3 regions of the Kribbella sp. NPDC026596 genome follow, and region 3 is predicted to be linked to each of the others. Evidence: riboswitches for the same ligand, from Rfam matches in the RefSeq annotation. Region 3 holds a riboswitch; each other region holds the start of a gene.
The links. Region 3 has a riboswitch for S-adenosylmethionine ahead of thrC (threonine synthase). Riboswitches for the same ligand answer to the same signal wherever they lie in the genome.
Positions count from the first base shown of each region.

Region 1 (10,312 bases), on a different contig from region 3:
AGTGCTGGGCGTACGCCACCATGCATGCGATCGAAGAGGAGGACGGCATCCAGGACCGGCATCGGATCGTGGTCGAGATCCGGCTGGACGACGAACCCGTCGGCCGGCTCAGTCCACGGCTGAGTGCGGAGTTCCTGCCCGCCATCCACTACCTCAACGACATGCGTGCCGAAACCGCCGCACGGGTCGCCGTCCGCGGCGACCGCACCGCATCGGAGGTGATCTTGTACGCGGCGCGAAGTCACGACTTGCCGGCTACCTGGCCGGACGGCTTGACCCGCTCCCCGGTCGCGTCCCCACAATGGCACTACTGGGCCACCAAAGAGGCCAACTAGGCGGCTGCGCAGTACTCACCACGCCCTGAGGTGGGTACTGCGGAGCTACTTCAACCGTCTACCTGAAGGCTGCGGCGTTCTGCCGGCACCAGTCCGCGAAGGTCCGTGGGTCCTGACCGGTGAGGCGGCGTACGGCGCCTGTGCGCAGGCCGACCGTGTCGGCGCGCATGAGCTGGAGACCCTCGACGAGCGCTGCGGCCAGGGCCGGCGGGGCGCCGTCGGGGTAGCGGAACCGCACCGCGTCCTCTGGGGTCTCGACGGTGCGGACTTCGAGGTCGCGGCCGATGGCCTGGCTGAGGATCACGACCTGCTCGGCCACCGTGAACGTCTCGCCGCCGGTCAGGGTGTAGTCCTTCTTCTCGTGTCCTTCCTCGGTGAGGACGGTCGCCGCGACCGCCGCGATGTCGGCCGGGTCGATCGGTGCGGCACGGCCGGGGCCGATCGGGTCCAGCACGTAGCCGCCGTCCCGGATCGTCGGCAGCCAGTCGAACGCGTTGCTCATGAAGCCGGTCGGCCGGAGGAAGGTCGCCGGGATCCCGGCCCGCTGGATCAACTGCTCGCGCTCGTGATGCCAGTGGCCCATGGCGGGGATCGGTTCGCCGAGTACGGCGTACGACGAGAGGTAGACGAGGTGCCGCACGTTCGCCGCCCGGGCGGCGGTGACGACGTTCTCGGTGTGCTCGAGGCCGATGCCGGGCGCGAGGAGAAACACCTTGTCGACGCCTTCCAGTGCAAGCGTTTCCGGCCGGCCGAGGTCGCCGATGAGGTGCTCGCCGGGTACGTCGGTGCGTGGTGCGCGCAGGAGGACCTTGAACTCGGCGCCGCGGCGGTCGAGCTCGTCGACCAGGAGCCGGCCGACGTGGCCGGTGGCGCCGGTGATGAGTAGCATGGGAGACTCCTTTACCGGTTAACGATCTCTCTGGGAACGTTAACCGGTAAACGATCTGGTCGTCAATCTGGAGTCCCTTGATGCCTGAGTTCCTGGACCTGCACAGCAAGACGTCGAAGGCGCTTCGGGTGGCCGCGGACGCCGCCGTACAACGGCATGGGCTGCGGCTCGGGCAGGACCATCTGCTGGCCGCGTTGTGGGAGCAGGACGGGCGTACGCCGGGCGAGATCGCCGCCGCGGTGAACGTCACCACGCCCGCCGTCACCAAGCTCGCGACCCGGATGGCGGAGTCCGGGCTGATGGAACGCCGGCCCGATCCGCACGACCACCGACTCGTCCGCCTCTGGCTCACCGACGCCGGCCGCGCCCTCCGTAAACCGATCGAGGCCGAGCGTCAGCACCTCGAGGATCAGCTCACCGCCACGCTGACGAAGGCCGAACGCGCCCACCTCATCAAGGCCCTCACCAAGATCCACGAAGCAGCGACGGCGCTGATCAAGTGACGTACGTTGGCTCCATGGCAGCAGATGTCGTCGCACCGACCTGTCCAACTTGTCTGCCCGGCATCCTCACCCGCGTCGACAGCCCGTAGGCCCAGGTCGATGACCTGGGCCTGAGGCCTGCGTGCTGCTACTTGGTGGGTTGGATGTTCTGGTTGAGGTGGAACAGGTTGGTGGGGTCGTAGGTGTTCTTCACGGCGACGAGGCGGTCGTAGGTCGTCGTCGGGTACGACGCCCGGACGATGTCCTCGTTGGTCTCGCCGGTGAAGTTCACGTACGACGCCGCGTTCGGGCCGAGTGCGGCGCCCGAGGCGCGAGCCCACTGGACGGCCTCGTCGTAGCCGTCCGCGTCCGGCGTACGGGCGACCACGTTCAGGATGTACTCACGGTCGCGAGTGCCGAACGCGGTGGCGTCCGCCGGAACCCGGCCCATCGCCCCTCCGAGGTGATGGACGTGGAGCTCGGACACGCCGTTCGGCACCTGGGCGTGGGCCGAGACGAGCGCGTCGACGGTCGGCTGCTCGAGGTCGCTGAAGAACGCCGAGCGGAAGTAGTTCCGCATGCCGCGCGGGAACAGCGGATCGAGCAGCGTCTGCATCGCGTTGTACGGCATCGGGCCGAACAGATCGGCAACCACCGGCGCGAGCTCGCGGAACGGTTTGGTCGCCGCATCGCCTTCCTCGACCCGCCCTGACCACATGCCCAGTACGGCGACAATCGGCTTGCCGTGCACCTCTTCGGGCAGGAACGGCAGCGGTGGCGCGGTCGTCAGGTTGATGGCCAGCGACAACTCGTCGGGTGCGCCGGCGGCCGCCGTACCGAAGCCGCGCAGTACGTCGGCTGCGCTGTCGCCCGGGTAGAAGACGAGACCGGCGAACACCGTCGGGCCGACCTCGTGCGCCTTGAACTCGAATGACGTGACGACACCGAAGTTGCCGCCGCCGCCACGCAACGCCCAGAGCAGCTCCGGATTCTCCTCCTCACTTGTGTGCAGGTACCGGCCGTCCGCGGTGACGATGTCGGCGCCGACGAGGTTGTCGCACGCGAGGCCGGCCTTGCGGACCAGCCAGCCGATCCCGCCGCCGAGGGTGAAGCCCGCGACACCGGTTGTGGACACCAGGCCGCCGGTGACGGCCAGCCCGAAGGCCTGCGCTTCGGCGTCGACGTCTCCCCAGACGCAGCCGCCCTGCGCCACGATGCGGCGCCGGTCGGGATCGATCCGGACCGAGTTCATCGGCGACAGGTCGATCACCAGGCCGCCGTCCGTCGTCGAGAAACCGGGGATGCTGTGACCGCCGCCCCGGACGGCCAGCGTCAACCCCTCGCTACGGGCGAACTCCACGGCCCGGATGACGTCGGCCACCCCGCGGCAGCGCACGATGAGCGCGGGTCTCTTGTCATGCGCGGCGTTCCAGATCGACCGTGCTTCGTCGTACGAAGCGTCGGTCGGGCGGATCAGCTCGCCACGAAGTCCCTCGGCGAGCTCACCGAGCGTGGCCTCCCCGAGCGTGTCCTGCCGCGCTTGCGTCGTTGTCATCTCTACTCCTGATTCGTCGAACCCAGGGGTTTCCCTGGACCCGAACGACAGTAGGAAGGCTGACTTCGCAATGGCTTAGCGTGACTTAGCGTGCTGCTGTCAGGGGGAGGGCGGCTGCCCGTGCGATGCCGATGCGGGAGCCGAGCCGGGCGAAGATCTCGACCGCCACCCAGCCGTGCCGGGACAAGGTCTCCACGTCACCGTCGTCTCGTGCGAGCTCGGCGGCGAGGAGCCGAGTCCATGCCTCCAGGCGCAGATAACCCTGTGGCCGAAAGGCTTCCACCGCCTGTTCGGCCAGCATCCGGGCGGCCTTCCGCCGGCCGGCGAAAAGTTCGACGACGACGAGGTTCAGCAGCGCGCCGGCCGCGCCTGGCACGTCGTCGACCGCCTCGCCGCGGTCGAGGGCGACGCGGGTGAGCCGCCGGCCCGTCGCGGGGTCGCCGGCCGCCGCGGACAGCAGTCCGAGGTTGGCCAGCGTCAGGTTCTCGCCGCGGCGGTCGCCCAGTTGCTCCCGGATCCGCAGCGCCTCGCGGAGATGCTCCTCGGCCGGCTCGAACAGTCCCTGGTCGCGCTCGATGCACCCCAGATGGTTGAGCGCGTGGCCGAGACCCGCCGCGTCGTCGACACCGGCGAACACCTCGACAGACCGCCGTACGGCGTCGAGCGCGCCGGCCAGGTCTCCCGCCAACCGGTGGGCGTCAGCGAAGGCCGACAAGGCGTAGCCCCGGCCGCGGACGGCGCCGACCCGACGGCCGAGCAGGAAGGTCTCCTCGAACACCGGCACCATCGAGCCGTCGACAGGGGCGAGCGGCATACACGCCGTCACGGCAGGGAAGAACGGGCCAACTGCCGGGTCGATCACGCTCAGCCGCTCGAGGCACTCGGCGAACCGTTGCTGTGCCGGTTTCACGTCCTCGCGGAACAACGCGGCCATCGCGGCCAACTGCTGGGCGGAGGCGGCGACGGGTGCCGCTCCCAGGAAGTCGGCCTGCGCGAGCGTTTCCATGGCGGTCTGTTCGATCTCGTTGAGGTCTCCGCTGCCGAGGAGAAGCGTGCCGCGCAGGACCCGGGCGGACACGATGTCGGTGGGATCGTCGGACTGCTCGGCGACGGCGACAGCCTGGTCTCCGAGCCCCGGGAGCCGGTCGCTCAAACCACTCCGGGCGTCGAGAACCGCGAGTGCGAAGATCGCCCGGACCCGATCCCGGGACGGTACGACGGCCACGTCGAGAATGCGTTCCAGCCAGCCGGCTCCTTCGGCGAAATGACCCCGCGCCAGCCAGTACTGCGACAGGTTCACCCCCAGCAGCAGGGCCTGTTGGTGATCGTGACGCACCGCCCACGCGAGCGCCGCGCGGAGGTTGTCGTGGTCGACGTCGAGCGACTGTGGACGTTCGACGACAACGCTGGACCGTTCCGGATCCTGGGCGCAGGCCAACTCCAGGAAGTGCTCGAAGTGCGCTGTCTCCAGCGGTTCGACCTCGTGCGCGGCGACGAGTCGCTCCCGCGCAAACTGCCTGATGGTCTCCAGCAGGCGATAGCGCGAACGCGGACCGTCGTGGTCGACCTGCAAGAGGGACTTGTCGACCAGGCGACCGAGGCCGTCCAGCACGTCCGCGGCGGGAATCCGATCGTCCGCGCACACCTCCTCGGCCGACGGCAACGAGAAGCTGCCGGCGAAGACCGCGAGCCGCCGCAGCAGGATCTGCTCGTCGTCCGAGAGCAACGCGTGGCTCCACTCGAGCGCGGCCCGCAACGTTGCATGCCGAGTGATCTCGCCGTGCCGGCCGAGCAACGGAAGAGCCTGGCTCAACCGCTCGGCGATCTCCGCCGCCTCCAGGTGCGATGCGCGGGCGGCGGCCAGTTCCAACGCCAGTGGAATGCCGTCGAGACGACGGCAGATCTCCACGATGGGCGCGGCGTTGTCCGCATCGAGGACGAAGCCGGGCCGGACGTCCTGGGCCCGGTCGACGAAGAGCCGTACCGAAGCCAGCGTCCCGAGCCGGCTCAGGTCACCGGCATCCTCAGGCTCCGGCAGCTCGAGTGAGGGCACCCGGAAGGTCACCTCGCCCGGCGTGTGCAGAGGCTCGCGGCTCGTCGCGAGCACGGTGACGCCAGGGCAGCTTCGCAGTACTGCGCTCGCGAGTCCGGCGCAGGCAGCGAGCAGGTGTTCGCAGCTGTCCAGAACGAGGAGGAGGTTTCGTGGAGCCAAGCGGGTGATCAGTGTGCGCAATGGGTCCGAGCCCGCTGCGGGATCCAGTCCCAATGCGGCCGCGACCGTGTCGGGCACGAGCCGCGGATCTGCCACCGGGACCAGGTCGGCGATCCAGATGCCATCGGCGTACGCATCGAGCAGCCGCCTCGCAGCCTCCTCCGCAAGTCGCGTCTTGCCCGCACCGCCGACTCCCGTGAGCGTGACCAACCGGCCCCGGTCCAGCAGGCGATGGAGGTCGGCGATCTCGCGCTCGCGTCCGACGAAGCTCGTCAGGGCGGGGGCGAGGTTGTGGCGGGGCCGGTTCTCCTCGTCGTTTCCTGTCAGGAGGTCGCGGTAGACGCGTTGGGTCTCCGGATCCGGATCGGTGCCGTACGTCGTACGCAGGTCGGTGCGGAGGCGTTCGTACTGGGCCAAGGCCTCCGATGATCGGCCCATCGCCGCATGACGCCGCATCAGGTCGCGGACGGCGCGCTCGTGGAGTGGGTCGATGGCGAGGGCGCGTTGCAGGGCGTCGAGCGCCTCTACGTCGTTCTCCGTCGCCTCCGCCAGGTCCACGAGGAGATCGCAGAAGGTCGCCCGGAGTTCCTCCCGCGGCCGGTCGGCCCAGTCCTCGAACCGGTCCTCGGGGAGCAGATCTCCGGCGTACGCGGCGACCGCGGCGCGCAGGTCGGCGAGGTCACCGCTGGTCCGCCCGAGCGCGGCCAACTGCTCGAACGTCCGTACGTCGACCTCGACGAGACCGTCCGCGAGCAGGACTACGAAGTCGTCGCGCAACTCGAGCAGACCGTTGCTCGGCTCGTCACCGGCGAGCGCCCGACGGGCGACGTGCAGCGCCTGGTGGAGATTGTTGACCGCGGACGTCGGAGCCCGATCGGGCCACAACGCCTCGAGCAGTACGTCGCGATGCAGCCGCTGATCCCGTGTCAGCGCGAGCAGCTTGACCAGCGTCCGCGCCTTCCGCAGACGCCAGACGTGGCCATCGACGGGTTGTCCCCCTCGATCGACCCCGAAACCTCCGAGCAGCCGGATCCGCACCAATCGCCCTCCCCGATGAGCGTAGACACAGATCCCTACGTCGCAACCACCTTCTCGGTTCAGCCTGTGTGCGTCGAGTAGACCAGCGCAACGGTTCCGGAGGGGTAGGACCGCGCGCTGTTCAACGTCAGCTTCCTGCGTTCGCCCACCTCGGAGAACATCGATCCGCCGCGACCGACGATCGCGGGGTTGAGCTTGAGCCAGTACTCGTCCACGAGATCGGCGGCGACGAGCGAGCGTACGGTCTGTACTCCTCCGAACACGACCAGGCCGCCGCCGGTGGACTCCTTGAACTGGCGAACCTGGTCCGCTCCGTCGCCGGCGGCCAGGGTCGAGTTCTCCCAGGCGCTGACGTCGAAGCTCTTGTCCGATGACAGGACGAACTTCGGCGTTGTATTGAGCCACGCAGCCAGGTCGCCCTCGGTGGTCGTCCAGTAGGCGGCCGACGGTCCGAACGACTTGCGGCCCCAGATGATCGTGTCCGCAACGGACATCAGCTCGCCGGTCAGCTCGCTCGTCAGTTGCGGGTCATCGGCCATGAAGTCGAGGTCGTTGTCCGGTCCGGCCATGAATCCGTCGAGGGTCATGTCGCTGAAGACGATCAGTGGTCGCATGGTCTCCTCCTTGGGCTCTATCTCCCCAATCTCCCAGACGACGGATTCAATCCGCTTTCAGCGATCCGGCCAACTGCGATGCATCGGGCCAGGCCATCCGTTGGCACTTCGGAGTGCCGTTGAGTCGAGTCGGATCTCCGCCAGGCGGTGGTACGGCGGCCGTTTCTACCGAGCTGCCTCCCGCCGCCCGGTAGAAGTGCTGCGCGTCTGTGTTCTGCTGCAACACCCACAGGTACATCGCGTTGCTGTTCGCCTCGCCGATGACCGCGTTTGCGGCGCGGGCCAGAAGCTGAGTGCCGATCCCGGTACGGCGTTGCCGATAGTCAACATGCAGATTGTCGACAAGGCTGCCCCACCGCGGATCCTTGTCGAACTCGACGTGGACGAAGCCCGCCAGTTGGTCGTCGTACTCGGCGAGGATGGTCGCGGACCTGGCCGGCGCCGCCAGCCGTCCTGACCAGACCGACCGACGATCGGTGTCGATGTCCCCATCGAGGAACGAATCCGCATACGCGCCCCGGTAGTGCCGACGCCAGCTATCGGCGTGCAGAAACGCGACCTGGTCGGCGTCCTCCGCCCCGGCCGAACGGAACCGCAACGATGCCATGCCAAACCTCCCACTCGCGGCTTGCCCGGCACTCCTGCGCCGAGCCTGGTCCTCACCCGGGGCACCCCACCCACGAACGGAGGGTTGCCGGCCAGCAAGCCGGGGCTAAACGCTGACACTCATGACCAACGCCAAACCGTACCAGCGCCTCTTGAGGCCCCACTACCAACTACTGGTTCCTTCTCAAATCAGCCGCGAAGTGACTCGGTCAGCGGGGGTTGTTGGTGCGCCAGGCGGCGTAGTCGGCGACTGACTTGGCGACGTCGAAGGTGGGCTCGAAGCCGGTGTCGTGGGTGAGCCGGGTGATGTCGAGGTACGGGTCTGCGCCGGGACCGGCCTGGCGCCCGGGCAGGAGGTCGAGCTTCAGGCCAGGCGTGATCGCCTGCAGGGCTTCTGCGAACTCGCGGTTGGTGTACGGCCGGCCGCTGGACACGTTGTAGGTGTCGTGCCGCAACGTCTCCGCGGTCGTCAGGAGGGCGATCGCGCGCCCGGCGTCCGACGCGTAACAGCAGTCGCCGCCGTCGTCGGCGTACAGCGGCTTCGGTTGCTCACCGCGGAGTACGGCGCTGATGTACGGCGGAATGTAGAAGAACGGTGATTCCGGATCGACGAGCGGTCCCCAGATGGTCCCGATCCGGAGTACGACCGGCTGGACACCGCTGCCCTGGAGGCTGTGCGTGGTCAGCGGCTCCACGGCCTTCTTGAACGCGATGATCAGGTGCGGCAGTTGCGCGGTCGGCAGCGGGAGCTCTTCGTGCCAGGGGATCTCGGTCCGGCCGACGTACGCGCCAAGGCTGCTCGCGACAGCGAACCGGCGGACTCCCCACGTGCGGGCGGCGTCCAACGCGTTGAGCAGGCCGGTCACGTCCGTACGGAAGAAGTCGACCGGGTCCTCGTCGGGGATGCTGCCGGCGAGATGAACGATGTCGCTGATGTCATGGCGTTCGCCCAGGGCGAGGAAGGCTTCCCGGTCGGTGACGTCGAGGGATTCCACGGTGACCTGGCCGGCGAGGAATGACGGGACCTCGGTACGGCGGTGTGTCGTGACGACGACCTCATGTCCGAGATCCAGGAGGGCTTGGGCGGTGTGGGCACCGATCATGCCCAGGCCGCCCGTGACGAGGATCATCGGACCACCTCGTAATGGAGGTGCGTGACACCGGGTGCCGGGATGGCCTCCACCAGCCGGAGCCGCACGTGCTTCGGGACCTCCTGGAAGAAGCTGCGACCGCCGCCGAGCAGGATCGGCACCTGATGCAGGATCACCTCGTCGACAAGGTCCGCCGCCAGGGCCGAGGTCAGTGCGCCGCCGCCCATGACCGCGACATCCTTGTCCCCGGCAACCTCCCGCGCCGCCGCGATCGCGTCCTCGATCCCCGTGGTGACGAGCGTCTGCTTCTCGCTGATCTCAGGCGCTGGCCGGTGGCTGAGCACGAACAGCGGTGCCGTCGGATGCGGCCCGTCGCCTCCCCAGTGGCTCGAGTGCTCGTACGTCGTACGCCCGGAGACGGTCGCCCCCACCCGCGCCGCGATGATGTCGAAGAACCTGGCGCTCGGCTCACTCAACTTGAACCCGCCGAACAGCTCGCTCGGCGTTTCCCCGTCGAAGTACCAGTCGAAGAGCATCCCCGCATCACCAAGCCCACGCCCGAACTCGTCAGCCCCATCGGGAGTCCGCCCACTGATATACCCATCAACCGATACAGCGTGCGCACTGAACACCTTGCTCATATCACTCCTCCGCTAGACCATCACAAGCCCGAACCTACGAGCGGACCCCACCAAGTCTTGAACGAATCCAGCAGATCCACCCCCGTGCCCCTGAACCACTTCGGCGATCGATCAGGACGTCTTGGGCGTGATCGGCCTCCACAAGCGCACCTCGTCGAAGACCAAGCCATCGCGATCGCGGAAGCCACCAGGCAACCGACCCCACAGCTGGAATCCGAGGCCGAGGTAGGCCTGCTCAGCATGGGTTCCCCTCGTATAGATGCGCTCGCCTGACCGCGGCCAAGGACTTTGTTTCTGGAGGGGTCTGTTCGGCGGCGGGGCCGTTGTCAGACGGTCTTCAGGGTGGCTTCGAAGTTGTGGACGAGGGTTTCGGCGGGGTAGCGGGATCGGAGTTCCTGGCCGAGTTCGCCGGCGATCATCAGGAGGTGCGGGCGGGACTGGCGGCTGTCTTTCAGGCCGTCGAGACCGAGGTCGACGGCTTGCTCCAGGTCGCCTTCTCGTCCCGCTATGAAGCCGAGGGTGATCCGGCATTCGGAGATGCGCATCGGGCTGACTTCGGTACCGTCCGGAGCGAGGTTGTCGTGGATGACGGTCTCGGCGTGCTGCCGCGCCATCTGGTCGTCGCCGCCGATGCGATGGACGTCCATCGAGTAGTAGTCCCACTTCGCGGGATCCACCTTGAAGTGATTGTCGGGCCGGTCCGGGTAGGGCAAGCGGTCGAGCATCTCGCGGCCGGACTCCAGGAGGCCTTGAAGGCCCGATTCACCGAGACGAGCCTTGGCCTTGGCTTCCTGCGCGATGAGTTGGACGTGAACGCTGGAGGTCTTCGCGACGGCTTGACCTTGCTGT
Region 1 is NZ_JBEZYF010000027.1:62,965-73,276, forward strand. It holds gene AB0E63_RS22980 (HIRAN domain-containing protein) at 1-335, shown strand, start outside; gene AB0E63_RS22985 (NAD(P)H-binding protein) at 394-1,224, opposite strand; gene AB0E63_RS22990 (MarR family transcriptional regulator) at 1,305-1,727, shown strand; gene AB0E63_RS22995 (FAD-binding oxidoreductase) at 1,855-3,261, opposite strand; gene AB0E63_RS23000 (BTAD domain-containing putative transcriptional regulator) at 3,347-6,511, opposite strand; gene AB0E63_RS23005 (dihydrofolate reductase family protein) at 6,571-7,125, opposite strand; gene AB0E63_RS23010 (GNAT family N-acetyltransferase) at 7,172-7,732, opposite strand; SAM riboswitch class IV at 7,745-7,859, opposite strand; gene AB0E63_RS23015 (NAD(P)-dependent oxidoreductase) at 7,941-8,861, opposite strand; gene AB0E63_RS23020 (dihydrofolate reductase family protein) at 8,858-9,463, opposite strand; gene AB0E63_RS23025 (helix-turn-helix transcriptional regulator) at 9,790-10,312, opposite strand, start outside.
Region 1: linked by a shared signal. The riboswitch ahead of AB0E63_RS23010 (GNAT family N-acetyltransferase) and the one ahead of thrC (threonine synthase) in region 3 are both predicted to bind S-adenosylmethionine.

Region 2 (10,312 bases), on a different contig from region 3:
GGTCCGGCCGCCGCGATGTACACCGTGCCGGCCGAGATCCCCGCCTGCGGGTCCGGACCGGCCACACCGGTCGTCGCCAGCCCGTAGGTGGCCCCCAGACGCTCTCGGACGCCTGTGGCGAGGGCAGCGGCCGTATCCGGGTGTACCGGACCCACAGCAGCCAGAAGATCCTCAGGTACGCCGGCAAGCTGTGCCTTCAGGTCAGTCGCGTAGACAACCACGCCGCCGCGGTACACGGCCGACACGCCCGGCACATCGGTCAGCGCGGCCCCGACCATGCCACCGGTCAGCGACTCAGCCGTCGCAACGGTTTCTCCCCGCTCCTTCAGCAACCCCACCAAGCGCGCCAGGACCGCCTCGAGCCCCGCGTCCCCTTCAGCCACCCGTCACCTCCACCAGGTGAGCTTATGGGAGCGGGCGTTTGGCGGCGGCGCGGAGGCGGAGGGCTCGGCCGACGTAGTCGATGCCGGTGACGATGGTGACGATGACGGCGGCACCCATGAAGGCCATGGCGGTCCAGTGCAGGGGTGCGAAGGATTGCCATGGCAGGAGGTACAGGCCGAGGGCAATCGCCTGGAGAACGGTCTTGAGCTTGCCGCCGCGGCTGGCCGGCATGACGCCGTGCCGGATCACCCAGAAGCGGAGTGCGGTGACGCCCCACTCGCGGACCAGCACCACCACGGTGACCCACCACGGGAGCTCGCCGAGATAGGACAACCCGATGAAGGCGGCGCCGGTGAGCGCCTTGTCGGCGATCGGGTCGGCGATCTTGCCGAAGTTCGTGACCAGGTTCCAGCGGCGGGCGATGTCGCCGTCGAAGCGGTCGGTGACGATCGCCACCACGAACGTGGCCGTCGCGAGCAGCCGGTTGCCGTCGGTGTCGCCGCCCTCGCGGAGCAGCAGCCAGACGAAGAGTGGGACCAGGACGAGCCGCAGGACGGTGAGCGCGTTCGGCACGTTCCAGGCGCTGGGCGCGTGGAGGTGGCCGGCGCGCGGCGCCGGGTTCGTCGGAGGGTTGGTCACGCGGTCAGGTTATCCGCCGGACGGCCGTCCTGGGGGCTCACGAGTGCCGCGAACTCGGCGATCAGGTCGACCCCGTCGCTTCCGACCACCTTCGCCGACACCAGATCGCCGACCCGAACCCCCTCGGGAAGCCCGGTCAGCGTCGTCGACCCGTCCACCTCAGGCCCCTGATGAGCGGCCCGCCCCTCCCCCGTACGCGCGTCGCCGACGGCGGAAGTGTCGTCCGCACGCGCGTCGTCGCCGGCGTGGATGTCGTCCGTACGGGCGTCGCCGACGGCGGGGATGTCGTGCGTACGGGCGTCGTCGCCGGCGGCGAGGGTGTCGCCTGTTAGGGCGTCGGCGGAGGAGGGCGTCCTGTCCAGAGATTCGACGAGGACTTCGAGGAGTTCGCCGATGCGGGATTCGGCGCGGGCCGAGGTGAGGTCTTCGGCCAGCCGGGTGACGCGATCGAGGCGGGCGGCGATGGTGTCCTCGTCGAGCTTGCCGTCGTACGTCTCGGCTTCGGTGCCGTCTTCGTCGGAGTATCCGAAGACGCCGATCGCGTCGAGGCCGGCGCGGGAGAGGAAGTCGCAGAGGATGTCGACGTCTTCCTCGGTCTCGCCGGGGAAGCCGACGATGACGTTGCTGCGGATGCCCGCGGTCGGCGCGGTCGCGCGGACCTGAGCGATGAGCTCGAGGAAGCGCTCGGAGTCACCGAAGCGGCGCATGCGGCGCAGGAGTGGGCCGGAGGCGTGCTGGAAGGAGAGATCGAAGTACGGGACGACGCCGGGGGTCGAGGTCATCGCGGTGATGAGGGTCGGGCGCATCTCCGCAGGCTGCAGGTACGAGACACGCACGCGGGTGATGCCGGAGACCGCGGCGATCTCGCCGACGAGGGTCTCGAGCAGGCGCAGGTCGCCGAGGTCCTTGCCGTACGAGGTGGAGTTCTCGGAGACGAGGAACAGTTCGCGTACGCCGTTCTCCGCCAGCCACTCGGCTTCGCGGAGCACCTCGGCTGGGCGGCGGGAGACGAACGCGCCACGGAACATCGGGATCGCGCAGAAGGCACACCGGCGGTCGCAGCCGGACGCGAGCTTGAGAGGGGCCATCGGGCCGCCGTCGAGCCGGCGACGCATGACGCGCGGGCCGCTCGCCGGGGCGGAGGTGAGGTCGGGGGCGTCGATCGTCAGCTCTTCCGGCCGGCCCGTGGCGAAGCGTCCCTTGAGAGCTGGGGTGTCAGGCGAGGCGGCGCCGGCAGAGCCGTCGCCGACGGGCCTCAGCTGGTCGGGAATGTGGTCGCCGTGGCCGGGGATGGCTATGCCGGTGGTGGCGGCTCGGGCGGCGGGGGCCAGCGGGAGGAGTTTGCGGCGGTCGCGGGGCACGTGGGGCTGGTGCTTGGTGCCGGCGAGGATCGAGCGGAGGCGATCGGAGATGTCGGCGTAGTCGTCGAAGCTGAGGACCGCGTCGGTCTCCGGGAGAGCCTCGGCGAGCTGTTCGCCGTACCGTTCGGCCAGGCAGCCGACCGCGACGACGGCCTGGGTGCGGCCGGATTCCTTGTAGTCGGAGGCGGCCAGCAGGGTGTCGACGGAGTCCTTCTTCGCGGCTTCGACGAACCCGCAGGTGTTCACCACCACGGTGTCCGCCTCGGCGGCGTCCTCGACCAGCCGGAATCCGCCGGCTTCGAGCCGGCCGGCCAGTTCCTCGGAGTCGACATCGTTACGGGCACAGCCCAGCGTGACCAGGGCGACGGTGGTGGGTGGCGTAGTCATCACGACGAGTATGACTTGCGGTGCAGCCCGCCACCTAACTCACCAACCCACGCCGCCCAACCCCCACGACGGGCCGCTAGGACGACGGGGATTTGCTGAGGGTGCCGTTGGCGTGGGCGTAGAAGCGGTACAGCTTGGTGTTGATGCGCTTGCCGTTCAGGGTGACGATGAGGTTCGCCGGGTTGCCGACGGAGATCCGGATGTCGCCGGCGCTGGTGACCGACTGGGCGATGCCCGGGCCGAGGTGCCCCTGGAAGAGCCGCTTGTTCTTCCTGTCGCGGACCGTCAGGTAGGTGCCGTCACCTTTCGCCGTCAGGACCAGCTCGGTCTTCAGGACCGGCGGCTTCTTCGTCGCCGTGCGGGTGGGGCTCGCGGACGGCTTCGGGGTCGGCTTCGGCGTGGGAGTGGTGACGGTCGCGGTGGTGGTCGCGGTCTTCGAGGCGTTGGCCTCGATGTCGTTGGGCAGCGTGAACAGGCGGACCATCCCCCAGCCCATCAGGCTGACCAGGATCGCGCCGACCACGACGGCCCAGCGCGGGCGGGCCGGGTGCAAGGTCGGGCCCTTGACCGCGGCGCGTTCCTCGCGGCGGGACTTCTCCTCCTCGACGGCCTGCTCAGCGTCGAAGCTGGCGATCAGCGGTGCGGGATCGGCCTTGACCACCCGGGCGATCGAGCGGATATGCCCACGGGCATAGAAGTTCCCGCCGCAGCGGGAGAAGTCGTCGGCCTCCATGGCCACGAGCAGCCCGGTTCTGATCCGGGTGGCGGCGCTCAGCTGCTCGATCGTCATGTCGGCCCGTTCGCGGGCCGCCGTGAGCTCGCTGCCGATGCTCACGTCCCCACCATCCTCTCCATCGCCCGGCCTAACTCCCGCGGACCGTCGGCATCGTCAAGCCGACAGCGGGACCGCCGACATCATGTCAACGGCCTTGATGCGACGGGGTCACGGCAGAGTCAGGCTTGTTCCCTGACCGGGCACCTGGCATCCGCCAGCATGTGCAGCGCCTGTACCACTTCCCCGTTCGACGGTCGCGCCGTCAACCCGAACGGTACCGCGAGTGAGGAGCCCGTCAGACGACGGTTCGCATCGGTCGTCTTGAGCGTCGAGCTCGGCATCGCTCCCAGAACCGGTCCGGGATCCAGTAAATGAACGGCAATCCGGCCGTCGTCCAGCAGGTGGCGGCGCTGCAGCACCGTCACCTCGTCGATGTCCTCCCAGCGTGTTCCGATCCATTCGTGGCCGATTCGCAACCGGATGCCGACCTCGTCGGCGACGAGCATGTCTCCGACCGTCAGTGCTCGCGCGCAGATCACCGCCAGTACTGCGAACGCCGCCGCCGCGATCCATCGCAGTACGCCGGTGGGACTGGTGGACGCGGACGCGGCAAAGCCGACGGCGACCAGCGCAGCTCCCAGCGCGAGCCCGCCGTGCACCCGCTGGGAGGCGCGGACGGTGAACGGCACGGGCTTGGGGTCGACGTCGAAACGGTCCTGCCTGGGCAGTGCGCTCGCGGCGGTCACGGGTCAGTCTCCTCGGAGGGTGGTGATGAAGTCCTCTAGATCATCCGGTTTCACCAGGACGTCGCGGGCCTTCGAACCTTCACTGGGTCCGACGACACCGCGGCTCTCCAGGATGTCCATCAGCCGGCCGGCTTTTGCGAAGCCGACGCGGAGTTTGCGCTGCAGCATGGAGGTCGAGCCGAACTGGGTGGACACGATCAGCTCGGCGGCCTGCACGACCAGGTCGAGGTCGTCGCCGATCTCGTCGTCGAGGTCCTTGCTCGGACCGGCCACAGCGGTGACGTCCTCGCGGTACGTCGGCTGCAGCTGGGTCTTGCAGTGTTCGACGACGCCGCGGATCTCCGACTCGGTCACCCAGGCGCCCTGGATACGCATCGGCTTGCTCGCGCCCATCGGTAGGAACAGGCCGTCACCCTGGCCGACCAGCTTCTCCGCACCCGGCTGGTCCAGGATGACCCGGCTGTCGGCCAGCGACGAGGTCGCGAACGCCAGCCGCGACGGCACGTTCGCCTTGATCAGACCGGTGACGACGTCCACCGACGGCCGCTGGGTGGCGAGCACCAGGTGGATACCGGCCGCCCGCGCAAGCTGGGTGATCCGGACGATCGAGTCCTCGACGTCGCGCGGGGCGACCATCATCAGGTCGGCCAGCTCGTCCACGATCACGAGCAGATAGGGGTACGGCGAGAGCACCCGTTCGGACCCGGGTGGTGGCTTCACCTTGCCGCCACGGACGGCCTTGTTGAAGTCGTCGACATGCCGGAATCCGAACGCGGCCAGGTCGTCGTACCGCATGTCCATCTCGCGGACGACCCACTGCAGCGCCTCGGCCGCCTTCTTGGCGTTGGTGATGATCGGCGTTATCAGGTGCGGAATGCCCTCGTAGTTGTTCAGCTCGACCCGCTTGGGGTCGACCAGGATCATCCGCACCTCGTCCGGCGTGGCCCGCATCAGGATCGAGGTGATCAGCGAGTTGACGAACGACGACTTACCCGAACCGGTCGCACCCGCGACCAGCAGGTGCGGCATCTTGGCCATGTTCGCGACCACGAAGCCGCCCTCGACGTCCTTGCCCAGGCCGGCCACCATCGGGTGGTGATCGTTGCGCGCGGTCGCCGAGCGGATCACGTCGCCGAGGCTGACGATCTCCTTGTCGGTGTTCGGGATCTCGATGCCGATCGCGGACTTGCCCGGGATCGGCGACAGGATCCGCACATCGGCCGAGGCCACCGCGTAGGCGATGTTCTTCGACAGCGCGGTGACCTTCTCGACCTTGACTGCCGAGCCGAGCTCGACCTCGTACCGGGTGACGGTCGGGCCACGCGTGTAGCCGGTGACCTGGGCGTCGATGCCGAACTGCTCGAACACCTCGGTCAGCCGGTCGACCACCTGGTCGGACGCCTTGGTCCTTGCCTTGTGCACCGAACCCGGCTTGAGCATCTGTCCGTCGGGCAGCGTGTAGGTGATGTCGCCGGACAGGCTGAGCTGCTCGACCCGCTGTGGGATCGGCGTGTGGGGAGGCGGCTCGGCCGGCGAGTCCGACTTCGAAGGACCACCACCGGCACCAGCCGGGGCGATGACAGCAACCCCAGCGGCTTCGGAAGCGTCGACGTCGTACGCGTCCTCGTCCACGGCCGACGCTGCCTTGGCCTTGCGCCCGCGCTTGGAGATCTCACGTCCCTCGAGGACCGGCGAGTCGTACGGCTTGACTGTCGGATCGCCGTCGTCCTCCTCCACCGCGGCCTTGGCCCGGCGCTCCTTGCGGGTCAGCCGGACGGTGTCGTCGGTCGGCGCGGCCATGACGGACGGTGCGTCCTCGGGCAGCGCCGTACGTCCCATCAGTACGTCGAACGCCGCGCGGAACCGCAGTGGGATCGCGTAGACCGGCGTACCGGTGATCACCAGCGCACCGAAGATCGAGAGCAGCACGAGCAGCGGTGCGGCGACGTACTCCGTGAGCAGGTCGGACAGCAGGGACGAGACGACGTACCCGATCGCGCCGCCGGCGTCCTGCAGCGGTCCGTCGGCCGGGTTGCTCGGACGGGGCAGACCGTTGGCGATGTGGACCAGGCCGAGTACGCCGAGGGCGACGGCGGTCCAGCCGATCACCTGACGTCCGGCCGGGCCGTTGCGGTCCGGGTGACGCAGCGTGCGCATTGCGATGAACAGGAGCATCAGCGGGACAGCCCAGCCGAGCATGCCGACGCTGCCGCCGACGACGGTCCGGATGCCCTTGCCGACCGCGCCCGGGAGGTCCCACCAGATGGCGGCGGCCACGACGACCGCCAGGCCGATCAGGAACAGGCCGGCGCCGTCGCGGCGGTGCTCGGGGTCGAGGTCGCGGGCACCGTGGCCGATGCCGCGGACCATCCGTCCGAGCACGTGCGCGATGCCGATCCAGACCTTCACCACACCGCGACCGAGAGCGATCATGGCGGCCGCGAACGGGCCCGGTCCGCTGTTTTTGGGCGTGCTGGTCCGCGCGGCGGTCGAACCACCGCGTTTCGCGCTCTGCCCACGCTTCTGGGCGCCTGACGAACGGGAGCGTCCACCAGCAGCCGAACGAGCCGTACTCGGCCGTTTGGCTGCCGACTTCTGCGCCCGCGCCGGGGAAGACGTGCGGGTCGCCATATCTAGCAGGCTACCCCGATTACCTCTCGAGTCCCACGTGTCACACGCCGATCACGCTGCCCCATCCGTCGCGTCACAGCGCTGCCACTCCCCTGCTCAACGCCCAGGAGCCTAAGAGAGGCGGAGGTCGGTTCAGGCTCCTGTGGTGCCGTCGAGTTGTTCTCGGAGCAGGTCTGCGTGGCCGCAGTGGCGGGCGTACTCGCCGATGAGGTGGATGTAGATCATCCGGAGCGTCGACTCGGTCCCACTGAAGGTGAACCGATCGTCGAGCGACCGTCCGGCAGCAGCCTCGTCCGAGAGCTTCCACTCCGCGATCAACCCGTCGTACGCCGCCTGTGCCTCAGCCGGATCGATGCGCTCGAAGTCGGCGTCCTTCCCCAGCGCGGGCGCGAAGAGCGGCTCGGCCGGCTCGTCGGCGAAGTGGATGCGGAACCAGATCCGCTCCACCTTGGTCAGATGCCGGATCAGACCGAGCAAGGACAGGTTCGACGGCTTCGACGGCCGCTCGGCCAACTGCTCCGCGGTCAGACCCGCGCACTTGTACAGCAGCGTGGTGCGGTAGAAATTCAGATAACCCTGCAGCAACTCACGCTCAGGCGCGGTCAGCGAACCGTCCGGTCGCTCGACTGCCGGTGCTCTCCAGGTCATCTTCATTCCTCACGATGTCCACGATGTGTTCGCCTATCTCATCACATGAGATAGGCGTTGGCGCAGGTCGTGGCCTGTTCGTTACCGTTCTCGGCAGGTCATGAGTGTCAGCGTGAAGCCCCGGCTTGCTGGCCGGCAACCCTCCTCCGCGGTGGGGTGCCCCGGGTGAAGACCAGGCCGTGCGGATACCCCGCTCGGCAAGCGCGGACTTCCCGGGAGCAGCACCATGTCGATCCTCTCTATCCTCGAGCCGGCCACTACGACGACCACGCGGCCGACCGTCGCCCGGCTCGTCACCGGCAACATCCCCGCCACGGTCGGTTCGGACCTGCTGGTCCCACTGGCCGACGGCCGGGTCACTGACTACGCGAACTTCGACCACGGAGCCAGTGCGCCGTGTCTGGAGTCGGTCCGGGCCAGCGTCGAGGCCGCACTGCCGTCGTACGCGTCCGTGCACCGCGGCAACGGCTACGCCTCCCGCATCACCACCCAGTGGTACGAGCGTGCTCGCACCGAGGTGCACGCGTTCGTCGGTGCCCGTGACGACGACCAGGTGATCTTCACCCGGCAGACCACCGACGCGCTCAACCTGCTCGCCCACGCCGTACCGGCGGACGCGACGGTGATCGTGTTCGAGTCCGAGCACCACGCCGCACTGCTGCCGTGGCCGGCTGAGCGGACTGTCCGTCTCAACGCGCCCAGCTCGCCCAGCGAGGCCGTCACCAACGTGGCCGACGCTCTGCGCAACGCTCCGGAGGGTCCGCGGCTGGTCGTCGTTACGGGCGCGTCCAATGTGACCGGTGAGATCTTCCCGATCGCGGAGATCGCCGCGGTCGCCAAGGCGCACGGTGCGCGGATCTGCCTCGACGCTGCGCAGCTCGCGCCGCACCGGCGGGTCGACATCGCCGCGCTGGACGTCGACTGGGTCGCACTGTCCGGCCACAAGCTTTATGCGCCCTACGGCGCCGGTGCGCTGATCGGCCGCGCCGACTGGCTCGACGCCGCCGACCCGTACCTGTACGGCGGGGGCGCGACGACTGCGGTCACCAACGACACCGTGGTCTGGGCGACCGGCCCGTCACGCCACGAAGGCGGCTCCCCCAACGTCATCGGCGCGATCGCCCTCGCCTCGGCATGTGCCGCGATCAGCAAGCACCGCGACGCGATCGAGCAGCACGAGCGCAGCCTGCTCGCCCGACTCCGGACCGGACTCGCTCAGGTCCCGGGCGTCACGACGTACTCGATCTTCGGCGAGGACGCGGACCGGGTCGGCACCGTCTGTTTCACCGTTGCCGGTGTGAGCTCCACGCTCGTGTCCGCGGCGCTGAGCGCCGAGTACGGCATCGGTGTGCGCGACGGAAAGTTCTGCGCACACCCCCTCGTCGGTCACCTACTCGCTGACTCCCCCGAGCACGGTACGGCGGTCCGCGCGAGCCTCGGTCTCGGTACGACGCGTGAGCACGTGGACCGCCTCGTCAACGCCGTACGAACGCTGGCCGCCGGTGGACCGCGGTCGGAGTACGAGGACACCGACCACGGCTGTCAGCCCACCGACGACCCGCGGGACTTGCACGCTCCCCGCATCTGGTAACGCCGGCCCTCCTACTGCTCAGGAGGTACGAGGCCTACATGGTGAGCAGCGAACGCCAGTAGGTCGGCCCATTCCGACGCGACCATCGCGGCGGGTTTGCCGAAGCCGTGACCGGTGTTGACCTCGACTCGGGTCAAGACAGGTGCGGACGAGGATTGGGCATGTTGCAGCTCGGCGATGAACTTGTGACTGTGCAACGGCACGACCCGGTCATCGTGGTCACCGGTGACCACGAGGGTCGCCGGGTACGACATGCCGTCGCGCAACCGATGCAGCGGTGAGTACGCCAGCAGGTCCTCGAACTGCTCCGAATCGTCCGGATGACCGAAGTCAGAGGCCCACGCGGCGCCCACGGTGAACAGGTGGAAGCGCAACATGTCCATGACACCCACACCGGGCATTGCGACCCCGAACAGGTCCGGACGCTGAGTCATGGCCGCACCGACGAGCAGACCGCCATTGCTGCGACCGTGAATCGCGAGCTGAGCCGAGGTGGTCACACCGGTGTCCCGCAGGTGCTCGGCGACCGCGATGAAGTCGTCGAACACGTTCTGCTTGTTCTTGAGCCGGCCCGCGTCGTGCCAGGTGCTGCCGTACTCACCACCGCCGCGCAGGTTCGCGATCACCAGCACGCCACCGGCCCCGAGCCAGGCCGGCCAGCCGGGCTTGTAGTCGGCCAGGATCGGGACGCGGAAGCCGCCGTACCCGTAGAGCAGGGTCGGTCGTGGCTGCGAGAACTCCAGGTCGGAGCGGGTGATCAGGAAGTACGGGACCTCGCGGCCGGGCTCGACGCGCCGGGTCACGGTGACCGATGGCGAGGTGAAACCACCTGAACCACGGACCAGCTCCGGCAGCGCACGGACCACGCCGGCATCGGTCGAGACGACGTACGACACCGTGGGGTCGGTGGTGGTCGACAACCCGACGAAGAGCTCGTCGTACTCGGGGCTGGCATGGAACTCCACCACGCCCCCGCCCGGTACGTCGATGACCCGTGCGTCCGAGCCGTCGAGCGCGTACAGCGTCAGCACTGGCTGCGCGTCGACCAGCGTCAGCGTGGCCAGTCCAGCAGCCGTACCGCGGACGGCCTGGAGTGTCGCCTCACCCTCGGCGATCAGGTCGACGAACGAGCCATCCAACGATGCGAGCA
Region 2 is NZ_JBEZYF010000032.1:85,079-95,390, forward strand. It holds gene AB0E63_RS25580 (CinA family protein) at 1-383, opposite strand, end outside; gene pgsA (CDP-diacylglycerol--glycerol-3-phosphate 3-phosphatidyltransferase) at 406-1,023, opposite strand; gene AB0E63_RS25590 (radical SAM protein) at 1,020-2,771, opposite strand; gene AB0E63_RS25595 (helix-turn-helix domain-containing protein) at 2,848-3,606, opposite strand; gene AB0E63_RS25600 (hypothetical protein) at 3,726-4,292, opposite strand; gene AB0E63_RS25605 (DNA translocase FtsK 4TM domain-containing protein) at 4,296-6,923, opposite strand; gene AB0E63_RS25610 (DinB family protein) at 7,056-7,571, opposite strand; SAM riboswitch class IV at 7,668-7,781, shown strand; gene AB0E63_RS25615 (aminotransferase class V-fold PLP-dependent enzyme) at 7,798-9,162, shown strand; gene AB0E63_RS25620 (prolyl oligopeptidase family serine peptidase) at 9,174-10,312, opposite strand, start outside.
Region 2: linked by a shared signal. The riboswitch ahead of AB0E63_RS25615 (aminotransferase class V-fold PLP-dependent enzyme) and the one ahead of thrC (threonine synthase) in region 3 are both predicted to bind S-adenosylmethionine.

Region 3 (10,312 bases):
TGGGGCGCGGACGGACGATCACCGACCGCACAGGAGTCACCAGCAGATGGACAGCGCGAACGCCAGCTCTCCCGGCCCCGCCGAAGCTGCGCCGCCGGCCGTTGCCGGACTCACTGAGCGCGATGGGGCGATCCTCGCGTTCGAGCGGCACTGGTGGAAGTACGCCGGTGCCAAGGAGCAGGCGATCCGGGACCAGTTCCAGATGTCGGCCACCCGGTACTACCAGGTGCTGAACGCGCTGATCGACCGGCCCGAGGCGCTTGCTCACGACCCGCTGCTGGTCAAGCGGCTGCGCCGGCTGCGCGCGGCCCGCCAGCGCGCCCGCTCCGCACGCCGCTTGGGTATCGAGGTCTGACCATGTCCCGCCCGAAGGGCGACCAAGGCCAAGTCTTGTCGTCGCTCGTCGCTGTGGCCGCCGTCGTCGCGATCGTGGCCGGCCTGCTGGTGCTGTTCGGTACTCGCGGTCACGACAGCGAGGCCGACGAGACGTCGGGCGCGACCACCCCGAAGCCGAGCGCGAAGCCGTCCTCGGGGCCGTCGACGATCGCTGCCAGCATCCCCAAGCCGTCCTCGAAGCCGACCGAACCGGCCACTACGCCTACCGAGGCCCCGTCGTCCACGCCGACGACCGAGCCGACCACCGAGCCCAGCTCTGAGCCGACCTCTGCGCCGACGCAACCGCCGTCGAGCCAGTCGACGACGATCCCGGCGGCTGAGCGGCCCGCGGTCGAGGTCTACAACAACACCGCGCGCAAGGGCCTGGCCGACTCGGTCGCGGGCCGGGCGCGGCAGGCAGGCTGGACCGTGGCGGGTTCCCCCGACAACTGGCACGGCAAGATCGCCGAAAGCACCGTCTACTACCCGCCGGGCATGCTCGACGCCGCCAACCAGCTCGCCCGCGATCTCGGGGTGAGCCGGACCAAGGGTGCGCTGGACAACATGAAGAAGGATCGCCTCACCGTGATCCTGACCTCGGACTACGCAGGATGAGCACCCCGGTCATCCAGACCGACGCCGGGCGCGAAGGCTGGGAAGCGATCGTCGCCGACCCGGCCACGGCGGTGGTCGCGTCCGACTTCGACGGCGTACTGTCGCCGCTGGTCGAGGACCCGGCCCGTGCTCGCCCGGCCGAGGGCGCCCTCGACGCACTGGCGCGGCTGGCCCGCTCGGTGAAGCAGGTGGCGATCGTCACCGGCCGTCCGGCACTCGTGGCCACGGAGCTCACCGGTGTGACCGGTCATCCCGGTCTGGGCAGTCTCGTCGTACTCGGGCACTACGGGCTGGAGCAGTGGGACGCCGCGACCGGGAACGTGTCCAGCGACCCGGTGCCGTCCGGTGTCGCCGAGGCTCGCTCGCGATTGCCGGAGATCCTGCGCGCGGCCGGCGTACCGGATGCCTTCGTGGAGGACAAAGAGAGCTCGCTGGCGGTGCACACGCGCCGACTGCCGGATCCGGTCGGTGCGTTGGAGAGACTGCGTACGCCGCTGACCGAGCTGGCCGAGTCGACCGAACTGCGCCTGGAGCCGGGCAACCTGGTGCTCGAGCTCCGGCCGCCCGGGATCGACAAGGGCGTCGCGCTGCGCCGGCTGCTCGAGTCCACGGGCGCCAGGTCGATCCTTTACGCCGGTGATGACCTGGGTGACCTGGCTGCGTTCCGGGCGGTGGAACAACATCGCAAGACCGGACTCCGCGCCGTACTGCTGGCCACGCGGTCGTCCAACGCGACCGAACTGATTCAGGCGGCCGATATCGTCGTCGACGACCCCGCTGGCGTGGTGACCGTGCTCACTGCCCTTTCGGACGCGATCGCAGCACGCTGAACGCCTGCGTCACGGTCTTGCCGATCGGCTGGATCGGCCGCTCGACGTAGCCGCCGTCCTTGAGTCCGGCCAGCCGCTCGAACGGGTTCCGCGACGCCGGATCGCCGGTGAGCAGGAACGAGATGATCACGCCGACGACGTACAGCGGGAGCATGAACAACCCGATCAGGCAGAAGTACTGCCACGAGTGCCGCTCCTCGTGCCGCACCAGCGCCTCGTCCTCGAAGTACGAACGCTCGTGCTTGCTGAGTACGACGTTCCCGATCGTGAACGCCCCAGCCACCGGGAACCCCAGCTTGTACCCGTTCGCAAAGAACAACCCCCGCGGCCCGCGACTGAACCGAGCCCGCCCGATCACCCCGACCCCCAGCCCCGCCAAGGTCGACAGATTCAGGAAGTTCCCCACCACCTTCACCCACTGCCACCCACTCATGCGGCTCAGTATCGGCCCGTGGCGACTCTTTGTCTCGATGTCGCAAACATCAGGACATGGCGTACGATGTCCTAAGAATTGAGACATCAGGACATTGGGGCCAATGACGATCTTCAGCACGCCGGAACTGGATCTCGAGGATCGGCAGGTCCTCGAGCAGATTCACGCGTTCCGGTCCGAGCTCACCGACGTACTGCGGGTTCCCCGGCGGTGGGCCGGCGGCCTGCGGCGGAGCATGTTGGCGCGCGCGATCCAGGGGTCGAACAGCATCGAGGGGTACGACGTCAAGCTCGACGACGCCGTAGCCGCGCTGGACGACGAAGAGGCGCTGAGCGCCGATGAGCGCACGTTCGCCGAGATCCGTGGATACCGGCAGGCGCTCGGCTATGTCCTCGCAATGGCGAAGGATGCGGACTTCGGGCTGGATGCGTCGGCTGTCCGGGGCATGCATTTCATGATGCTCAGTCACGACCTGGCGAAGAGCCCCGGCAGCTACCGGCAGGGTGTCGTCCACGTGCATGACGAGGCAACCGGGGAGAACGTGTACGAAGGTCCGTCGGCGGAGGATGTGCCGGGCCTCGTCGCCGAGCTGATGGACGGCCTGGCCGCCGACGGCGCGGCGGACCCCTTGGTGCATGCGGCGATGGCTCACCTCAACCTGGTCATGATCCACCCGTTCCGCGATGGGAACGGCCGGATGGCGAGAGCGCTGCAGACACTGGTCCTGTCCCGGAGTGGCATCGGAGAGCCGGCCTTCTCGAGCATCGAGGAGTGGCTGGGCAGCAACACCGAGGACTACTACCGGGTGCTGGCGGCGACCGGCGCCGGCGGGTGGCATCCGCGGCGATCAGCCGCGCTCTGGGTCAAGTTCAACCTGCGCGCGCACCATATCCAGGCCCAGACGGTGCGGAGGCGGTATCGCGAAGCGGGCAAGCTGTGGCTGGCTTTCGACGAGCTGATCGCGGAGTACGGGCTGGCGGAGCGCGTCGCTGACGAACTGTTCGACGCGTCCCTCGGCTTCCGCATGCGCCGCTCGACCTACGTACGCCGGGCCGGGATCGAGGAACGGACGGCCACCCGCGACCTAGCGAGGCTCACCGAACTGGAGTTGCTCCGGGCGGTCGGTGAGACGAAGGGGCGGCACTACGTGATGGGTGATCGCCTTGCCGAACTCGTACAGGGCGCACTTTCCACTCGCGAGCCGCTGATCGATCCATACCCGTGGATGCGAGAGCGGCTGGCCGCGGCGCCGACACCGATCCGGTAGTTGTCCGTGGGGTGAGTAAGACTTGGGGGGTGAGTTCGCGGGTGCGGGTTTGGCGGGTTGGGCGGGTGGTGGATCCGCATTCGGTGATCGGAGGGTTGCGGAAGGGGCCGGGGGATCCGGCGTATGTGTTCGACCCGGGGCGGCGGACGGTGTGGCGGGCTACGCGGACGCCTGACGGGCCGGTGCTTCTGCGACTGACGCCGTACGCCGGGGAGGTGGAGGCCGAGGCCTGGGGACCGGGAGCGTCGTGGGCGCTGGACGGGGTGCCGGAGTTGCTGGGGGAGGCGGACAGCTGGGACGGGTTCGAGCCGTTGCCGGAGCACGCGGCGTTGGTGGACGCGGCGCGCCGGTTCCCGCATCTGCGGGTGCCTCGGACGCGCGCGGTGTTCGAGGCGATGGCAGCTGCGGGGATCGAGCAGGTCGTCACGGGCAAGGAGGCGTTCCGGGGCTGGCGGCTGCTACTTCGTGAGTACGGCGAACCCGCGCCGGGCCCGAACGGTCCGGACGGACGGGTGATGATGGTGCCGCCGGCGCCGGAGGAGTGGCGACTGATCCCGTCCTGGCAGTGGTTGCGGGCCGGCGTGGAGAACCGCCGGTCGCGGGTGGTCGTGACGGCCGCGACCCGGGCCAAGGCACTGGAGCGGACGCTGGAGCTGACCGACTCGGCAGAGATCGAACGCCGGTTGCGATCGCTGCCCGGCGTCGGGGTGTGGACGGCCGCGGAGGTCCGCCAGCGGGCTCACGGTGACGCGGATGCGTTCTCGTTCGCGGACTACCACGTGTCGCGCAACGTGTCGTACGCCCTCATCGGCGAGGAGTTGGACGACGACGGCTGCGCCGAGCTGATCGAGCCGTATCGCGGTCACCGGTTCCGGGTGCAGCGGCTGCTGGAGCTGACCGGCATCACCCACCCCCGCTACGGCCCGCGCAAGTCCCTGCCCACGCACACCCCGGGCGCAACGCATCGCTTGAGGTAGCGCTGGGCACCGGGCCACCACGATGACGATCGACGGCGACGGGCTGTACCTGGTGGCCGGCCTGGCATTGCTGCTCGGCGCCGTCCTGCCCCGCCTCTTGCGCCGGTACGCCGTCTCCGCGCCGATCGGCTTCCTCGGCGCCGGCCTGCTCCTCGGTCTCGCCGTCAACCGGCAGCACCTCACCCCGCTCGCCGAACCCAAGCTCACCGAGCACCTGGCCGAGCTGACCATCCTCGTCGCGTTGATGGGCGTCGGGCTCGCGATCGACCGTCCGATCGGCTGGCGGCGCTGGAGCGTGACCTGGCGTCTCCTGTTCGTCGCCATGCCCGCCTGCATCGCCGCGGTAGCCGGCGTCGGCTGGGGGCTCGGCCTGGCTCCCGCGACCGCGCTCCTGCTGGGAGCCATCCTCGTACCGACCGACCCGGTGCTCGCCTCCGACGTCCAGGTGCAAGGCCCGACCACCGGCGAAGGCGCCGAGCCGGAGGAGGACGACGAGGTCCGCTTCGCGCTCACCTCGGAGGCCGGGCTGAACGACGGCCTGGCGTTCCCTTTCGTCTACGCCGCCATCTTCGCCGCAACCAAGGGCGCAGTCGGGGGCTGGGCCCTCGAGTGGCTCGCCTGGGACCTGATCGGCCGGACGCTGATCGGCGTCGCGGTCGGTGCCGGGGCGGGCTGGCTGCTCGGCAAGATGGCCTTCTCCGCGCCGTCCCGCGCCTTCCGGCTGGCGGATTCCCGCGAACCGGTACTGGCGCTCGCGATGACACTGGGCGTCTACGGCCTGGCCCAGGTGCTGCACGGCTACGGCTTCGTCGCGGTCTTCGTTGCGGCCCTGGCGCTGCGGGCTGCCGAGCGCAGCCACGACTTCCACGAGGAGCTGCACGGTTTCGTCGAGCAGCTCGAGCACATCCTCACCTGGGGGATCCTGCTGCTGCTCGGAGTGGCGATCACGGCCGGGTTGCTGAAGCCGTTGACGCTGACCGGCATCGGAATCGGGCTCCTGCTCGTGCTGGTGATCCGTCCGCTGATCGCCTGGGCCGCGCTGGCCGGTACGCCGATGCGCCGCTCGGAGCGGTGGGTGACGGCCGCGTTCGGCGTCCGCGGCGTCGGGTCGGTGTTCTACCTCGCGTACGCCGGTGCCGACTTCGGCACCGACCTGCCCTGGCTGTGGGCGACGGTCGGCTTCACCGTCGTCCTGAGCGTCGTCGTCCACGGGATCGCGGCGACTCCGATGATGCGAATGCTCGACGTACGCCGAGATCGGGCTGCCTGAGCGCGGCGGCGGGCGGTTCGACTCCGTGCCGGATCGCGGCGGCGGCGTGGATTCCGGCGGCGAACTCCTTCAGTCCGGTGCCGGCAGGGCTGAGACCTCGCGTCTCGGATGGTGGGAACGGAAGACACAATATGGACCCGATTGGGTAGTCTCGGGGGAGCTCATCCAGAGGGACTGAGGGAAACGGCCCGTTGAAGTCCCGGCAACCCTCCCCGTTGAGGTCCCGCTCCCGGGTTCCTTGCGGCGGACCGGTGCCAAATCCGTCCCGCGCCGAGATCCGGTCCCGGGGAAGATGAGAGGGGAACCTCACTCATGAGCCTGACCGCCGCCACCCACACGATCCGTGAAGGTGCCTTCGGCAACGGTACGCACCTGAGCTGTCGCGCCTGTGGGGCGAAGTCGCCGCTCGGTCCGTTCTACGCCTGTATGGAGTGCTTCGGTCCGCTCGAGGTCGGGTACGACTACCCGACCATCACGCGGGAGCAGATCGAGGCCGGTCCCAAGAACATCTGGCGCTATCAGCCACTGCTGCCCGTCCCGGTGGACGTCGCGAGCTTCCCGAACACCGAGCCCGGCTACACCCGGCTCATCGACGCCAAGAACCTGGCCCGTGAACTGGGCCTGCGCAAGCTCTGGGTGAAGGACGACTCGGGCAACCCGACCCACTCCTTCAAGGACCGCGTGGTCGCGTCCGCCCTGAGCGCCACCCGCGAGCTGGGCATGAAGGTCTTCGCCTGCCCCTCGACCGGCAACCTGGCCAACGCCGTCGCCGCGGCCGCCGCCCGGGCCGGCATCCGCTCGGTCGTCTTCATCCCCAAGGACCTGGAGCGACCCAAGATCATCACCACCGCCGTGTACGGCGGGACTCTGGTGGCCGTCGACGGCAACTACGACGACGTGAACAAGCTGGCCTCCGAGATCGCCGGCGAGGAGGAGGGCTGGGCGTTCGTCAACGTCAACGTCCGCCCGTACTACTCCGAAGGCTCCAAGACGCTGGCCTTCGAGATCGCCGAGCAGCTCGGCTGGCGCATCCCGCAGCAGGTGGTGATCCCGGTCGCCTCCGGCTCGCAGCTGACCAAGATCGACAAGGGCTTCACCGAGCTCGGCAAGCTCGGCCTGGTCGACGCCACCGACTACAAGGTGTACGGCGCTCAGGCCACCGGCTGCTCGCCCGTGGCGCAGGCCTTCCGGGACGGCCACGACGTGGTCAAGCCGGTCAAGCCGGACACCATCGCGAAGTCCCTGGCGATCGGCAACCCGGCCGACGGACCGTATGTGCTCGACGTCGCCCGGCGTACCGGCGGTGCGATCGAGGACGTCAGCGACGAGGAAGTCGTCGAGGGGATCCAGTTGCTCGCCCGGACCGAGGGCGTCTTCGCCGAGACCGCGGGCGGGGTGACCGTCGCGACGCTGAGGAAGCTGATCGCGACCGGGCAGCTCGACCCCGAGGCCGAGACGGTGATCATCAACTCCGGCGACGGGCTGAAGACGCTCGACGCCGTGGCCGACCGGGTCGGCCCCAAGGTGACCATTCCCGCGTCGTACGACGCCTTCGTGAAGGCAGGCCTGCAGTGAGCGTGAGCGTACGGGTCCCCACCATCCTGCGGCCCTACACCCAGGGCGTGTCCGAGGTCTCGGCCGAGGGCGGGACACTGAGCGAGGTGCTGGAGTCGCTCGACGGCTCCTACCCCGGCATCAAGGGCCGGGTGCTGGACGAGTCCGGCGAGCTGCGCCGGTTCGTGAACGTGTACGTCGACGATGACGACGTACGGTTCGCCGACGGCCTGCAGACCGCGATCAAGGACGGCGGCCAGGTCTCGATCATCCCCGCGGTCGCGGGCGGCTGATCCTGCCGGTGGTTCCGGGCGTCTTTCGTCCGGAACCACCGCTACCGTCGCCTGCATGGCGACGAAATGGACCATCGGCGGGGATGCCGCCGATCCGCAGAAGCTGGCCCGATTCTGGGCCGCGGCCCTCGGATACGTGATCGAGCCCGGATTCGACGATCCGGACGGCGCGGGGATCATCGATCCCGACGATGTCGGCCCGGCGATCGGCTTCCTCCGCGTGCCCGAGCCCAAGACCGCGAAGAACCGTCTGCACATCGACATCCGCGTGGCCGGTCCCGGCGCCCGCGACGCCGCCTCCGCGGACCGCATGCGCACGAAAGCCGCGGAGTTGGTGGCGCTGGGGGCTGTTGAGGTCCGCGAGGACTTCTACGGCCCCGAACTCGGCCACATCGTGATGCTCGATCCCGAAGGCAACGAGTTCTGCGTCGGCTGACTACGATGCTCTGGTGCGCGCTGTTGTGATCGAGGAGTACGGCGCTCTGCCCGTCGTACAAGAGGTTCCGCGGCCTGCGCCGGCGGCTGGTTCTGTTGTCCTGAAGGTGGAGGCGACCGGGCTGTGCCGCAGTGACTGGCACGGGTGGATGGGCCATGACTCCGACATCGTGCTGCCGCATGTCCCGGGCCATGAGCTGGCCGGGACCGTCGCCGCCGTCGGGGCTGGGGTCTCTGGCTGGCAGGTCGGCGATCGGGTGACGACGCCGTTCATCTGCGCCTGTGGTCAGTGCGAGCAGTGTCAGGAGGGCAACCACCAGGTCTGCCCGAACCAGCTCCAACCCGGCTTCAACTACTGGGGCTCGTTCGCGGAGTACGTCGCTGTTCCCTACGCCGAGGTCAACCTGGTCCGCCTCCCGGACGACCTGGACTTCGCCACCGCCGCGGGCCTGGGCTGCCGCTTCGCCACGTCCTTCCGCGCCATCCATCAGGTCGGCCGCGTGGCTCCGGGCGAACGCGTCACCATCTTCGGCTGCGGCGGCGTAGGCCTCTCCGCGGTGATGATCGCCGCAGCTCTCGGCGCCGAGGTGATCGCCGTCGACACGAACCCCGACGCCCTGAAGCTCGCCCGCGAGTACGGCGCTTCTCACACCATCCAGGCGTCACCGACGGTTGTCGACGAGATCCACGCCCTCGGTGGTGCCCACGTGACCATGGATGCGTTGGGCTCCAACGCCATCGTCCAACAAGCTCTGCTGGCCTTGCGTCCTCGAGGCCGCCATCTCCAGGTCGGCCTCCTCCCCTCCGGCGTACAGCTCGACGTCGGCCGGTTGATCGGCCAGGAACTCCAATGGCTGGGCAGCCACGGCATGCCCGCCCACGCCTACCCGGAAATGCTGTCGCTAGTTGCTTCAGGCAACCTAAAACCAGCCGACCTGATCACCCGCACGATCACCCTGGAAGAAACCCCCGCCGCCCTAGCCGCTTTGTCCAACGGCACCCCAGCCGGCGTCACCATCATCCAACCCACACCCCACTAACCACCCACGCGCCACGACCCCACGCGAAGGGCCGGCGCTGACCGCGCCCGCGAGACCGCGGTTGCGTAGCACGCGGGGGTGTACTACAGGCGGATCAGATACACGGTCGGGGGACGCCCGGTGCGGCCGTGTTGTTGGGTGCCGGTGGGGGCAGCCAGGCCGGCTCGTTCGAGGCGTTTGAGGACTCGGCGGGCGGTGCGGAGCTGGACGGCCAGGTGGTCGGCGACGTCTTGGGTGGTGAGGCCGTCGGGGAGGGTGGCGGTGAGTTCGCGCATGCGGGCGAGGGTCTGGGTGTTGAGGCCGACGCGGCGGGCCAGGAGGGGGAGGCTTTCGGGGCCGCGGCGGGTGGCGGGCTGGTCGCCCGAGGGCTCGATGACGATCTCGACGTCGTCGGACATCGACACGACGCCGGCGACCGCGCCGATCGACTCGGCCCGGCTGACTGCGCGGCGGGCGAGTGCTTCCGCCTCGGCCGCCGTACGTCCGACGCCGAAACCGACGTACGCCGTGCTGTGCCGGGCGGCGAGGTGGTCGAGCAAGGGCATCCGGGCGAACTGTTCGGTCGCCTGCTCGAGCAGGCCGCGGGTGGTGACGACCAGGTGCCGCCCGTCCGGCAGCGCGGCCAGGCTGCCGCCGAGCGTGATCAGATCACCGGCGAGGGCGTCGTCCGGCTCGGGCAGTGCGATCACGCCGAGCGCTACCTGCGCGTCACCGACGTGCTGCCCGGTCGTCGTCAAGACCAAGGCCTGCAACGTCGACCGGATCGAGTAACGGGAGGGCGCGAGCCGCACCGACGGCATCTCGTTCTCCAACAAATGGAACGCCGAGCCGAGGCAGCTGATCGCGACCTTGGTGTCGTGCTTGTCGCGCGCGGTCCGGTGGAACGCGACGATGTCGTCGGAGGTCAGCCCCGGCCGGTACGGCAGCACGTGGATCTGGTCGGTCGGGAGCTTGGCCTCGATCAGCGTCTCCAGCACCTCACTACGCCGCAGTGTGTCGATCGAGAACTGGGTGACGTTGTGCCCGAGCCGGAGCAGTTCGACGAGTGCGCGGAGCAGCGTGGCGCCGTCGTACGACACGTACATCGCGGGCCGGTCGATCACGCCGGCCTCGGTGGCGATCGTGTACGGCACGACCCCGGTGAACAGCAGCGCGTCGACCTTCTCGTGCGCCTGCTCGACGAGGTCGACAGCCTCGGTCTCGTGCCGGTAGGGCAGCGGGAG
Region 3 is NZ_JBEZYF010000007.1:40,794-51,105, forward strand. It holds gene AB0E63_RS07770 (DUF3263 domain-containing protein) at 47-355, shown strand; gene AB0E63_RS07775 (LytR C-terminal domain-containing protein) at 358-990, shown strand; gene otsB (trehalose-phosphatase) at 987-1,820, shown strand; gene AB0E63_RS07785 (hypothetical protein) at 1,786-2,253, opposite strand; gene AB0E63_RS07790 (Fic family protein) at 2,357-3,520, shown strand; gene AB0E63_RS07795 (DNA-3-methyladenine glycosylase 2 family protein) at 3,550-4,497, shown strand; gene AB0E63_RS07800 (cation:proton antiporter) at 4,520-5,767, shown strand; SAM riboswitch class I at 5,926-6,066, shown strand; gene thrC (threonine synthase) at 6,080-7,342, shown strand; gene AB0E63_RS07810 (MoaD/ThiS family protein) at 7,339-7,614, shown strand; gene AB0E63_RS07815 (VOC family protein) at 7,670-8,050, shown strand; gene AB0E63_RS07820 (zinc-dependent alcohol dehydrogenase family protein) at 8,064-9,089, shown strand; gene AB0E63_RS07825 (hypothetical protein) at 9,173-10,312, opposite strand, start outside.